3 regions of the Allobosea sp. 124 genome follow, and region 1 is predicted to be linked to each of the others. Evidence: predicted binding sites of a transcription regulator. Region 1 holds the regulator's gene; each other region holds the start of a gene.
The links. The regulator LexA, encoded in region 1, represses DNA repair genes until DNA is damaged. The targets are predictions, from matches to a motif close to TGTTCNNNNTGTGTTCNG.

Region 1 (3,273 bases):
GCCAGACCGGCGTCGAGATGGAGGCCCTGACCGCGGTCAGCGTCGCCTGCCTGACGGTCTACGACATGGTCAAGGCGGCCGACCGCGCCATGCGGATCGAAGGTATCCGGCTCGTCCACAAATCGGGCGGCAAGTCCGGCAGCTTCGACGCCGGCGATTCTGCGGCGGAGACGGCCTGATGGCGCTGACCCCGGTCCCCGTCGCGCTCAGGGCCCTGCTCGACAGCGTTCCGGCGGCGACGCCGGCCGAGACCCTGCCGCTGGCGCAATGCGCCTGGCGCGTGCTGGCGGGCGATATCGCGGCGCTGCGCACGCAGCCCCCCTTCGCCAATTCCGCGATGGACGGCTATGCGGCGCGGGCCGACGATCTCTTGCCCGGACGCGACCTGCGCGTGACCGGCGAATCCGCCGCGGGACGCTCCTTCGCCGGTTCGCTCGCACCGGGCGAGGCCGTGCGCATCTTCACCGGCGCACCGATCCCCGACGGCGCCGACACCATCCTGATCCAGGAGAATGCCGACGGGGTCGGCTCCGCCACGATCCGCGTGCGCGAGGGGGCCCCCAGAGGCAAGTTCATCCGCGCGGCCGGGCTCGACTTCGGCACGGGCGATGTGCTGCTGCAGGCCGGCCGCAAGCTCGACAGCGCCGCACTCGGCCTTGCCGCCGCGGCGGGCCATCCGACGCTTTCGGTGCGCCGCAAGCCGCTTGTCGCGATCCTCGCCACCGGCGACGAACTCGTTTCGCCGGGCGATCCGGTCGGGCCCGACCAGATCGTCGCCTCGAACAGCTTCTCGCTCGCCGCGCTGGTCGAGCAGGCAGGTGCGACGGCGCTCGATCTCGGCATCGCGCGCGACAACCATCCCGACCTCGCCGCGCGGATCGAGCAAGCCCGGGCCGCCGGCGCGGATGTGCTGATCACGCTCGGCGGTGCGTCGGTCGGCGCGCATGATCTGGTGCAGGAGGCGCTGACGCGAGCCGGCATGGCGCTCGGTTTCTGGAAGATCGCGATGCGCCCGGGCAAGCCGATGATGACCGGCCGGCTCGGCCGCATGGTCGCGGTAGGGCTGCCGGGCAACCCGGTCTCGTCGATCGTCTGCGGCCATCTCTTCGTCGTGCCGCTGATCGAGGCGCTGCTCGGCATGCCGGCGCCCGAGCGAGACCGCAGCGAGCCCGGCATCCTCGGGCGCGACATGCCGGCCAATGACGAACGCGAGGATTATCTGCGCTCCGACCTTGCCTTGACCGAAGCTGGCTGGCAGGCGACGCCGTTCGAGCGGCAGGATTCCTCCATGCTCGGCCTGCTGTCACGCGCACAGGCGCTGGCGATCCGCCCCGCCTTCGCGGCGCCCGCCAGGACAGGCGATCCCTGCCGCATCATCAGGCTGCGCTGACGCAAGGCGAGGCGCGCTTGCGGAACACAACGCGAACGGGTATGGTGTTCGTGATTTGTTTCGAATCTGCGCCCACTTACATCTATCATCGCGCCGGCGGGGACCATGCTGACACGCAAACAGTTCGAACTGCTTCGCTTCATCCAGGAACGCCTGCGCGAAAGCGGCGTCCCCCCTTCCTTCGACGAGATGAAGGATGCGCTCGACCTGCGCTCCAAATCCGGCATCCATCGCCTGATCATGGCGCTGGAGGAGCGCGGCTTCATCCGCCGGCTGCCGAACCGGGCGCGCGCGCTCGAGATCATCAAGCTGCCCGAGGGCGTCGGTGCCGGCGGCCAGCCGACCGCGCGGGGCCGTTTCAGCCCGTCGATCGTCCAGGGCGGTCTCGGTAAGGACAGCGGGCTCGGCAAGGTCAGGCCGGTCGAGACGGCCTCCGACGACATCCGCACGACCATCGCGATTCCGGTGATGGGCCGCATCGCGGCCGGCACGCCGATCTCGGCGATCCAGAGCCGCAGCCACAGCGTCGCGCTGCCGGCCGACATGCTGGGCGCGGGCGAGCATTTCGCGCTCGAAGTCCGCGGCGACTCGATGGTCGACGCCGGCATCCTCGACGGCGACACGGTGGTGATCCGCAAGCAGGACAGCGCCAATACCGGCGACATCATCGTCGCCCTGATCGACGACGAGGAGGCGACGCTGAAGCGGCTGCGCAAGCGTGGCTCCTCGATCGCGCTGGAGGCGGCGAACCCGGCCTATGAGACGCGCGTGCTCGGCCCGGACCGGGTCAAGATCCAGGGCCGGCTCGTCAACCTGATGCGGCGCTACTGAAGCCGTTCCGGATTGGCCGGATCGTCCACCGGCTGGGCGGCGGCCGGCCTGGCCGGCGCTGATGCTGGAGCCTCGACCCGGCGGCTCCAGGGCCGCTCGCCGGAGCCCTGTTCCGACGTGTGGCTGCGCCATGCCCCTCCCCGGCGGATGAGCGCTGTCGCGCCATCGCGGGCCAGCGCCGTGCGGTCGACGAGTTTCGTGGCGCAAGGCGCGGTCCAGGGGATCGGCGTGACGACGAGATCGGCGCGGCGACAGTCCTCGATGATGGCGAGCCGGTCGCGCGCATAAGCGATGCTGCGGCCGTCCCTGGTCGCGATGACGCAGCCGGCATCATCGCAGGCAGCCGCCTGTCGCAAGCTGGCGTCGTCGGGGTTGCGGCCATCGCCGTCGGCGGTGAGCCATTGCTGCAGGACGAAGCGGCTGGGCTTGCCGGCGACGACCAGCAGGCCGTCCTTGCCGCGCACGGCAATGCCCGAGCCGTCACGCTCGATCAGGACGTCGGGTCGCTCGGGCTTGGCCGCGACCGCGACGCCGACGACGAGCGGCAGGAGCGCGAGCAGGCGCAGTCTGGTGGTCCAGAGGGTGAGCCAGAGCAGCGTCGCGGCGAAGCAGGCGAGCGCGGCCGGGCCGAAGGCCGCGATGACGAGCGTCGAATGGTCGATGGTCGCGACCCAGTGCGCCAGCTTCAGGACCACGTCCGAAGCGAACCCCATCAGCCACCAGGCCGGAGCATCGAGCCCGAACGGATAGGCGAGCACGCCAAAGACCGCCGCCGGCATCACGCAAAGCGACACGAAGGGCAGTGCCAGCGCGTTGCCGAGCAGACCGAATGGATTGAAGGTCTGGAAGTGATAGGCGCCGAAGGGCGCTGTCGCGGCGGTCGCCAGCAGGGTCGTGACGATGACGCCGACCGAGGCGATCCAGAGTGGGCCCAGCGGCCAGGGCAGCAATGATGGCGGGTGCGGACGGGTGCGGTTCTCCCAACGCTCAGCGAAGGCGATCAGGGCCGCCACCGCGCCGAAGGACATCTGGAAGCTCGGCCCGAGCAGCGC
Region 2 (3,273 bases), 4.5 Mb from region 1:
TCGGCGCGGCTTCGCCGCTTGTCCAGGATGACGGCGCCATTCCCGCTCAGATCGTGGCCCTGCAGAGACGACCCCTCAGCGCCGCCAGACGCCCTTCACCGGCGCGAACGAGTAGCGATGCTCGGGGCAGGGGCCGTGCGCCAGCAGCGCCGCGCGGTGCCTTGCGGTGCCATAGCCGGCATGGGCCGAGAAGCCATAGGCGGGATAACGCTGGCACAACCGCGCCATCATCGCGTCGCGTGTCACCTTGGCAACGATCGAGGCCGCCGCGATCGAGGCGACCAGCGCATCGCCGCCGATGATCGCCTCGCAGGGGCAGGCCAGCACCGGCGGATCGTTGCCGTCGACCAGCACGCCCGCCGGCTGCAGCGGCAGCGCCGCCACGGCGCGGCGCATCGCCAGCAATGTCGCCTGCCGGATGTTGATGGCGTCGATCTCGAGGGCGGTCGCGCTGGCGATGCCGATGGCGAGCGCCGATTCGGCGATGACGGCGAAGAGCTCCTCGCGCCTGGCCGCGCTGAGGTTCTTCGAATCGTCGAGCCCGGCGGGAACCGCGGCCGGATCGAGGATCACGGCAGCCGCCACCACCGGCCCGGCCAGCGGCCCGCGCCCGACCTCGTCGACCCCGGCGAGCGGCCAGAGCCCCTTCGCGATGGCATGCGTCTCACGCTGGAAATGGGCGACCATGGCGGGCTTATGAAGGAGTGGCCTCTGCGAGACCAGAGCTGATCGTCACGGTCGGGCGCAGCGCAGCGGAGACACGGGAATCTCCTGCAGGAGATGCTCGGGTCAAGCCCGAGCAGGACGACGCGGCTCGCATCCTCAAAACAAGCTCAACTGCGCCTTTTCCTTCTCCGGCTTCAGGAACAGGTCGTTGCGCAGGCGCAGTCGCGCGCCGTTGAAGCCGAGCCGCTCCGCCGCCATCTCGAAGCGCCGGCCGATCATCCAGGCATAGGGGCCGGAGCCCACCTGCCTCTGCCCCCAGGCGGCGTCGTAATCCTTGCCGCCACGCGTCGAGCGGATCAGCGAGACGACATGGCGCAGCTTGTCCGGGTGGTGGGTCAGCAGCCAGTCCTGCACGAGGTCCTTCACCTCCAGCGGCAGCCGCAGCAGCACATAGCCGGCCTCGCGCGCGCCTGCCGCCTTCGCCGCATCGAGGATGCGCTCGATCTCGTGTTCGTTGATCGCCGGGATGATCGGGGCGACCAGCACGGTCACCGGGATGCCGGCGTCCGACAACGCCTTGATCGTCTCCAGCCGCTTGGCAGGCGAAGCGGCGCGCGGCTCCATGCCGCGCGAGACCTTGGGGTCGAGCGTCGTCACCGAGATCGCGACCTTGGCCAGCCCCTTGGCCGCCATGGAGCTGAGAATGTCGATGTCGCGCTGGACCAGCGCGGACTTCGTCACGATGCCGACGGGATGGTTGAAGCGCTCCAGCACCTCCAGGATCGAACGCATGATCCTGAGCTTCTTCTCGATCGGCTGGTAGGCGTCGGTGTTGGTGCCGATCGCGATCGTGCGCGGCTGGTACGAGGCCGCCGCCAATTCCTTCTCCAGCAGCAGGGCTGCATCGGGCTTGGCCGTCAGCTTGCTCTCGAAATCGAGCCCCGGCGACAGCCCGAGATAGGCATGGCTCGGCCGCGCGAAGCAGTAGACGCAGCCATGTTCGCAGCCGCGATAGGGATTGATCGAGCGGTCGAACGAGATATCGGGCGAGTCGTTTCTCGTAATGATCGTGCGCGGCTTCTCGACCGTGACCTCGGTCTTGAAGGCTGGCAGCTCGCCGAGCGAACCCCAGCCGTCATCCTCACTGATGCGCTGCTCGGCCTCGTAGCGCCCGCCCGGATTGATCGTCGCGCCGCGCCCGCGCCGCCGCTCGGGGTCGATGCGATGGCCGGCATGGGCCAGCGGATCGAGCGGCGCGACACGCACCGAAACCGACATCGGCGCGCTGTCCTGCCGTTTCAGCGGCTGGGCCGGAATCGTCCGCGATGAGGGTCTGCTCTGGCGCATGGCGCTGAACCATCCCGGAAAATCGCCGGGAATCGGCGATTTCTTTGCTGTCTTATGTGAACATAAAGAGAACGGATTGCAAGTGACAGGATTGCGACATGCTGCGCTGCGCCATAAGGGATTGCGTATGCTCACTGCGGTCATACGCGTCGATGGTTCGGCTGAGGCGCTCGCCGCGACCTTTTCCGTCCTGATTCCGGCCGTCGCCGACGGCTTCCTCGGCCATGCCGTGGTGGTCGATGCCGTGGGGCGGGCCGATATCGAGCGCCTCGCCGATGCGACGGGCGCGAGTTATCTGCGTTGCGGCGGGGCCGAGGGATGGCATCTCGGTGCGGCACAGGCCCGCGGCGACTGGCTGTTCCTGCTCGAATCCGGCGATGTCCCGCAGCTCCATTGGGCCCAGGCGGTCGAGCGCCATCTCATGATGGCTCCGGACACGCCGGCCCTGATCCCGCTGCGCGGCGTTGCCGGCTCGCTGCGCGAGCGCGCCGCCATCTCCTTCGGCCCTCGCCGCCTGCGTCCGGGCCTGGTCGTCCCCAAGGGCCATGTCCTGGCCGGGCGCCTCGGCGCCGCGCCGCGCCGCCTCACGGTCAGGCGCGAGCGCGCCGGGGGGTGAACGCTGCGGCTTTACCGCAAAGCTGTCTGACCTCGTCGGCACGGCCGCGTTTCAATCCCTCGGCGGCCCGTGCAACATAGGTGCGAACGGGAGAACGATCATGGACATCAAGCGCAGCGGCTCGCAGCCTTCCGGCAAGGGACCGGCAGAGTACTTCACGGGCGCCGTCCGCATCGACCCGCTGTTCAACCCGCCCGAGCCGGCCCGCATCGCGACCGCGCTGGTCACCTTCGAACCCGGCGCGCGAACCGCCTGGCACACCCACCCGCTCGGCCAGACCCTGATCGTGACGGCGGGCTGCGGCTGGGTGCAGCGCGAGGGGGGCTCCGTCGAGGAGGTCCGCGCCGGCGACGTCGTCTGGTTCCCACCCGGAGAAAAGCACTGGCATGGCGCCACCGCGACCACGGCCATGAGCCATATCGCGCTTCAGGAAAAGCTGAACGGCTCGCCCGTCGACTGGCTGGAGCTTGTCAGCGACGCGGATTACAGCGGCTGAGCGAAGCCGCGGGCGCGGCGGGTCGGTCTCGCGATGCCGGAGCCACCCCCCTCCGTAGAAAGCACGCCGCCGCCGCACGCCTGTCGGCGGCCCGCCCTGACTTGAGTCATGTCGCGGAGTCGGGCGATGCTTTGTTCGTCACCTCGGC
Region 3 (3,273 bases), 3.4 Mb from region 1:
TCTTGATCCTGAGATGGGCCGCGACGTCCTGCCCTGAGGGCAGGCCGAGCATGACGCCCCGCTTCAGGTTGCGGAAGGCGAGATTGCCGCCGCCGCCCGGCAGATTGTGCAGTTCCTTGACCAGCAGCGGATCGAGCCGACGCGTCGGGTTGAAGGTGAAATTCGGCGTGCCCGCCGCCGTGCCCAGATCGTAGAAGCGCCGCCAGTCGATGATCCAGTTGCTCGGCAGCTTCGCGACCGGCAAGGGACCGCCAGGCGGCGGGTTCGGCATCAAATCGCCGATGATCTGGCCGGACAGGCCAGTGAAGCCGAAGAGCAGGTCGAAGCCGATGTCCGTAAAGACGCGGTTATGGCTGTAACGCTGCCGGACCATACTGTGGCCGAGCCGATAGGCGGCGGCGGAGAACTCGACCGGCATATAGGGCGTGCGCTTGAAACGGTAGAACTTGCGCCCGTCATGCAGTATCTTCGCGACGATGCCGGGCTCGGTCAGGCGCTCGACGAAGTCATGCAGCACGATCCATTGGTAGTGCCAGGTCACCAGCCGGCGCGCCTCGGCGAAGAGATCCGCCGGCGGATTGGCCCCTCCGGCGAGGATATCGCAAACCTTGTTGTGGAATTTCAGGAAGGCGAGATGGGTCTGCGCCACCAGCAGGTTCTCGTCGTTGCGATGGTCGCCAATCAGCGCCATCCCTTCGGGCGAGCGCGGCAGGTCGTTCGCAAAATCGCCGGTGATGCCGCCGAATCCGACGGTGATGTTCTTGCCGATGACGAATTTCGGCCCGTGCTTTGAGAAATTCGGGCCGCTGCGCTGATAAAGATGCGGCGAGCCGTCCGGTCCCAGCCCGTAGAGAGCATCGAGATCGAGGCTCGGCGTCCGAAAATTCTCGACGCCGAGCGGGTCCTTCTGCTTGTCGCCGAGCGAGGTCAGATCGAGCGTGATGTCATGGTCGACGAATTGTCCGAGATAGGTGAAGCCAGCCGGAATATTGGGGTTGTCTTTGGCCTTGTCGGCAGGGTCGGCGTCGAGCATCGCTACGGCCAGTGCATCGAGCTTGGCATCCGAAACCTGGAGCGGTGGGAGCTTCGGGAACATCCGGCCGAACATGCCGGGGTCCTTGTGCCCCGAGAGCGCATCGAGCACCTCGCGTGTGGCGTGGCGGCCGGCGACGCCGTGGCCCGGCGTCACCTTGACGGCATTGGCTTTGGCCGTTGCCGCCTTGAGCAAAGTGACGGGTAGGCTCGTGCCTGCCTTGGTGACGGGCGGCAACGTGTCGGTGTCAGGCAAGTTTTTAGTGTCAGGCATGGAAATCTCCTGTCGTGTGGGCGCGTGACGCGCCGCTGATGTGAGAGATTTGCCCCCCGGGGCCCATGGCATCGACGCTCTTGCAAGAAAGAAAGGTCGCCGGACTCCTTTCACGGCAATGAGTTAGCGGTAGTGCAGAGAATATTATTCTCGGCACTTGCTGACATCGCTGAATCAAGATGGAAATCGTCTAATACGAAGCTGCTCTCATGACAAGTTGTTTTGCCTTGAATTGAAGGAAGTGACTGTAAAACGCAAGATCGAGATCGTTTGAAGCAAATGAGAATGAATTTATATATTTGATTTGTGTGCGTTTCCCTTGTAGTGCGCGACTGAAGCTCCGCGCCCAGGTGGCACGCAAGCTCGTATCGAGTTCATGCTATGTTCTTGCCAGATCGCCCGTGCTCGTCTAGGTTTCGCCGGGGCATGGGGCAGCGGGCAATGGTGACACGGGTCGCGACGGTGGCGTTCGAGGGGATCGAGGCGCGCGCCGTCGATGTTCAAGTCCAGGTCACGCCGGGCGGTGTCGCCTTCATCCTGGTCGGTTTGCCCGACAAGGCGGTGGGCGAGAGCAAGGAGCGGGTGCGTGCCGCGCTGATCGCCTCTGGTCTCGCCCTGCCGGCCAAGCGCATCACGGTGAACCTCGCGCCGGCTGACCTGCCCAAGGAAGGCAGCCATTACGACCTGCCGATCGCGCTCGCCGTCATGGCGGCGATCGGCGCGATCCCGGCCGATGCGCTGGCGGGCTACACCGTGCTGGGGGAGCTTGCGCTCGACGGCTCGATCACTGCCGTCGCGGGCGTGCTGCCGGCGGCGATTGCGGCCTATGGCCGGGGGCAGGGGCTGATCTGCCCGCACGCCTCCGGGCCTGAGGCTGCCTGGGCCGCAGCCGACATCGACATCCTCGCGCCCCGCTCGCTGATCCAGCTCGCCAATCATTTCAAGGGCACGCAGGTGATGGCACGGCCGGAGCCGGCAGTGACGCGCCAGTCGGGGCCTTTGCCCGATCTCGCCGATATCAAGGGTCAGGAGAGCGCCAAGCGGGTGCTCGAGATCGCGGCGGCCGGCGGGCACAACCTCCTGATGAGCGGGCCGCCGGGCGCCGGAAAATCGATGCTGGCGAGCCGTCTGCCGTCGATCCTGCCGCCGCTCAGCCCCCGCGAACTGCTCGAGGTCTCGATGGTGCTGTCTGTCGCAGGCCAGCTTGCCGAGGGCGCGCTGACCGACAGGCGGCCCTTTCGCGCCCCGCATCATTCGGCCTCGATGGCTGCGCTCGTCGGCGGCGGCCTGCAGGCCAGGCCCGGCGAGGTCTCGCTCGCCCATCACGGCGTGCTCTTCCTCGACGAACTGCCCGAGTTCCAGGCCCAGGCGCTCGATGCGCTGCGCCAGCCGATGGAAACCGGCGACGTGCTGATCTCGCGCGCCAATCACCGTGCCGTCTATCCGGCCCGCTTCCAGCTCGTCGCGGCGATGAATCCGTGCCGCTGCGGCAAGGCGACCGAACCCGGCTTCGCCTGCCGCCGCCAGCAGAACGAGCGCTGCATGGCGCAGTATCAGGGCCGTATTTCCGGCCCGATGCTGGATCGCATCGACATCACCATCGACGTCCCCGCCGTGACGGCATCGGATCTGATCCTGCCGGCGGCGAGCGAGGGCTCGGCGGAGGTCGCAGCCCGCGTCGCCGCAGCGCGGCGCCTCCAGATCGCGCGCTTCGAGGCTTTGGGCCTGCCCACTATCGCGACCAACGCCGCCTGCCCGGCGCCGGTGCTCGACGAGATTGCGCGGCCGGACAATGCCGGCCTGTCCCTCCTGCGCGACGCGGCCGATGCCATGCGCCTGACCGCGCGCGCCTATCACCGCGTGCTCAAGGTGGCGCGCACGCTGGCCGATCTCGACGGCGAGCCGAAGGTTGGCCGCATCCATCTGGCGGAGGCGCTGTCCTACCGTTTGCGCGGTGACCAGATGGC

Region 2: a site for LexA is predicted at 2,070-2,087, ahead of C8D03_RS02300 (PA0069 family radical SAM protein). Genes of this name have one in related genera too.
Region 3: a site for LexA is predicted at 1,678-1,695, ahead of C8D03_RS07320 (YifB family Mg chelatase-like AAA ATPase). Genes of this name have one in related genera too.

What each region holds. Positions count from the first base shown of each region.
Region 1 covers NZ_PZZM01000001.1:4,943,146-4,946,418, forward strand. The annotation lists gene moaC (cyclic pyranopterin monophosphate synthase MoaC) at 1-179, shown strand, start outside; gene C8D03_RS23385 (molybdopterin molybdotransferase MoeA) at 179-1,390, shown strand; gene lexA (transcriptional repressor LexA) at 1,496-2,221, shown strand; gene C8D03_RS23395 (ComEC/Rec2 family competence protein) at 2,215-3,273, opposite strand, start outside.
Region 2 covers NZ_PZZM01000001.1:479,573-482,845, reverse strand. The annotation lists gene C8D03_RS02305 (ribonuclease HII) at 76-687, opposite strand; gene C8D03_RS02300 (PA0069 family radical SAM protein) at 823-1,944, opposite strand; gene C8D03_RS02295 (hypothetical protein) at 2,141-2,629, shown strand; gene C8D03_RS02290 ((R)-mandelonitrile lyase) at 2,730-3,125, shown strand.
Region 3 covers NZ_PZZM01000001.1:1,567,373-1,570,645, reverse strand. The annotation lists gene C8D03_RS07325 (peroxidase family protein) at 1-1,306, opposite strand, end outside; gene C8D03_RS07320 (YifB family Mg chelatase-like AAA ATPase) at 1,748-3,273, shown strand, end outside.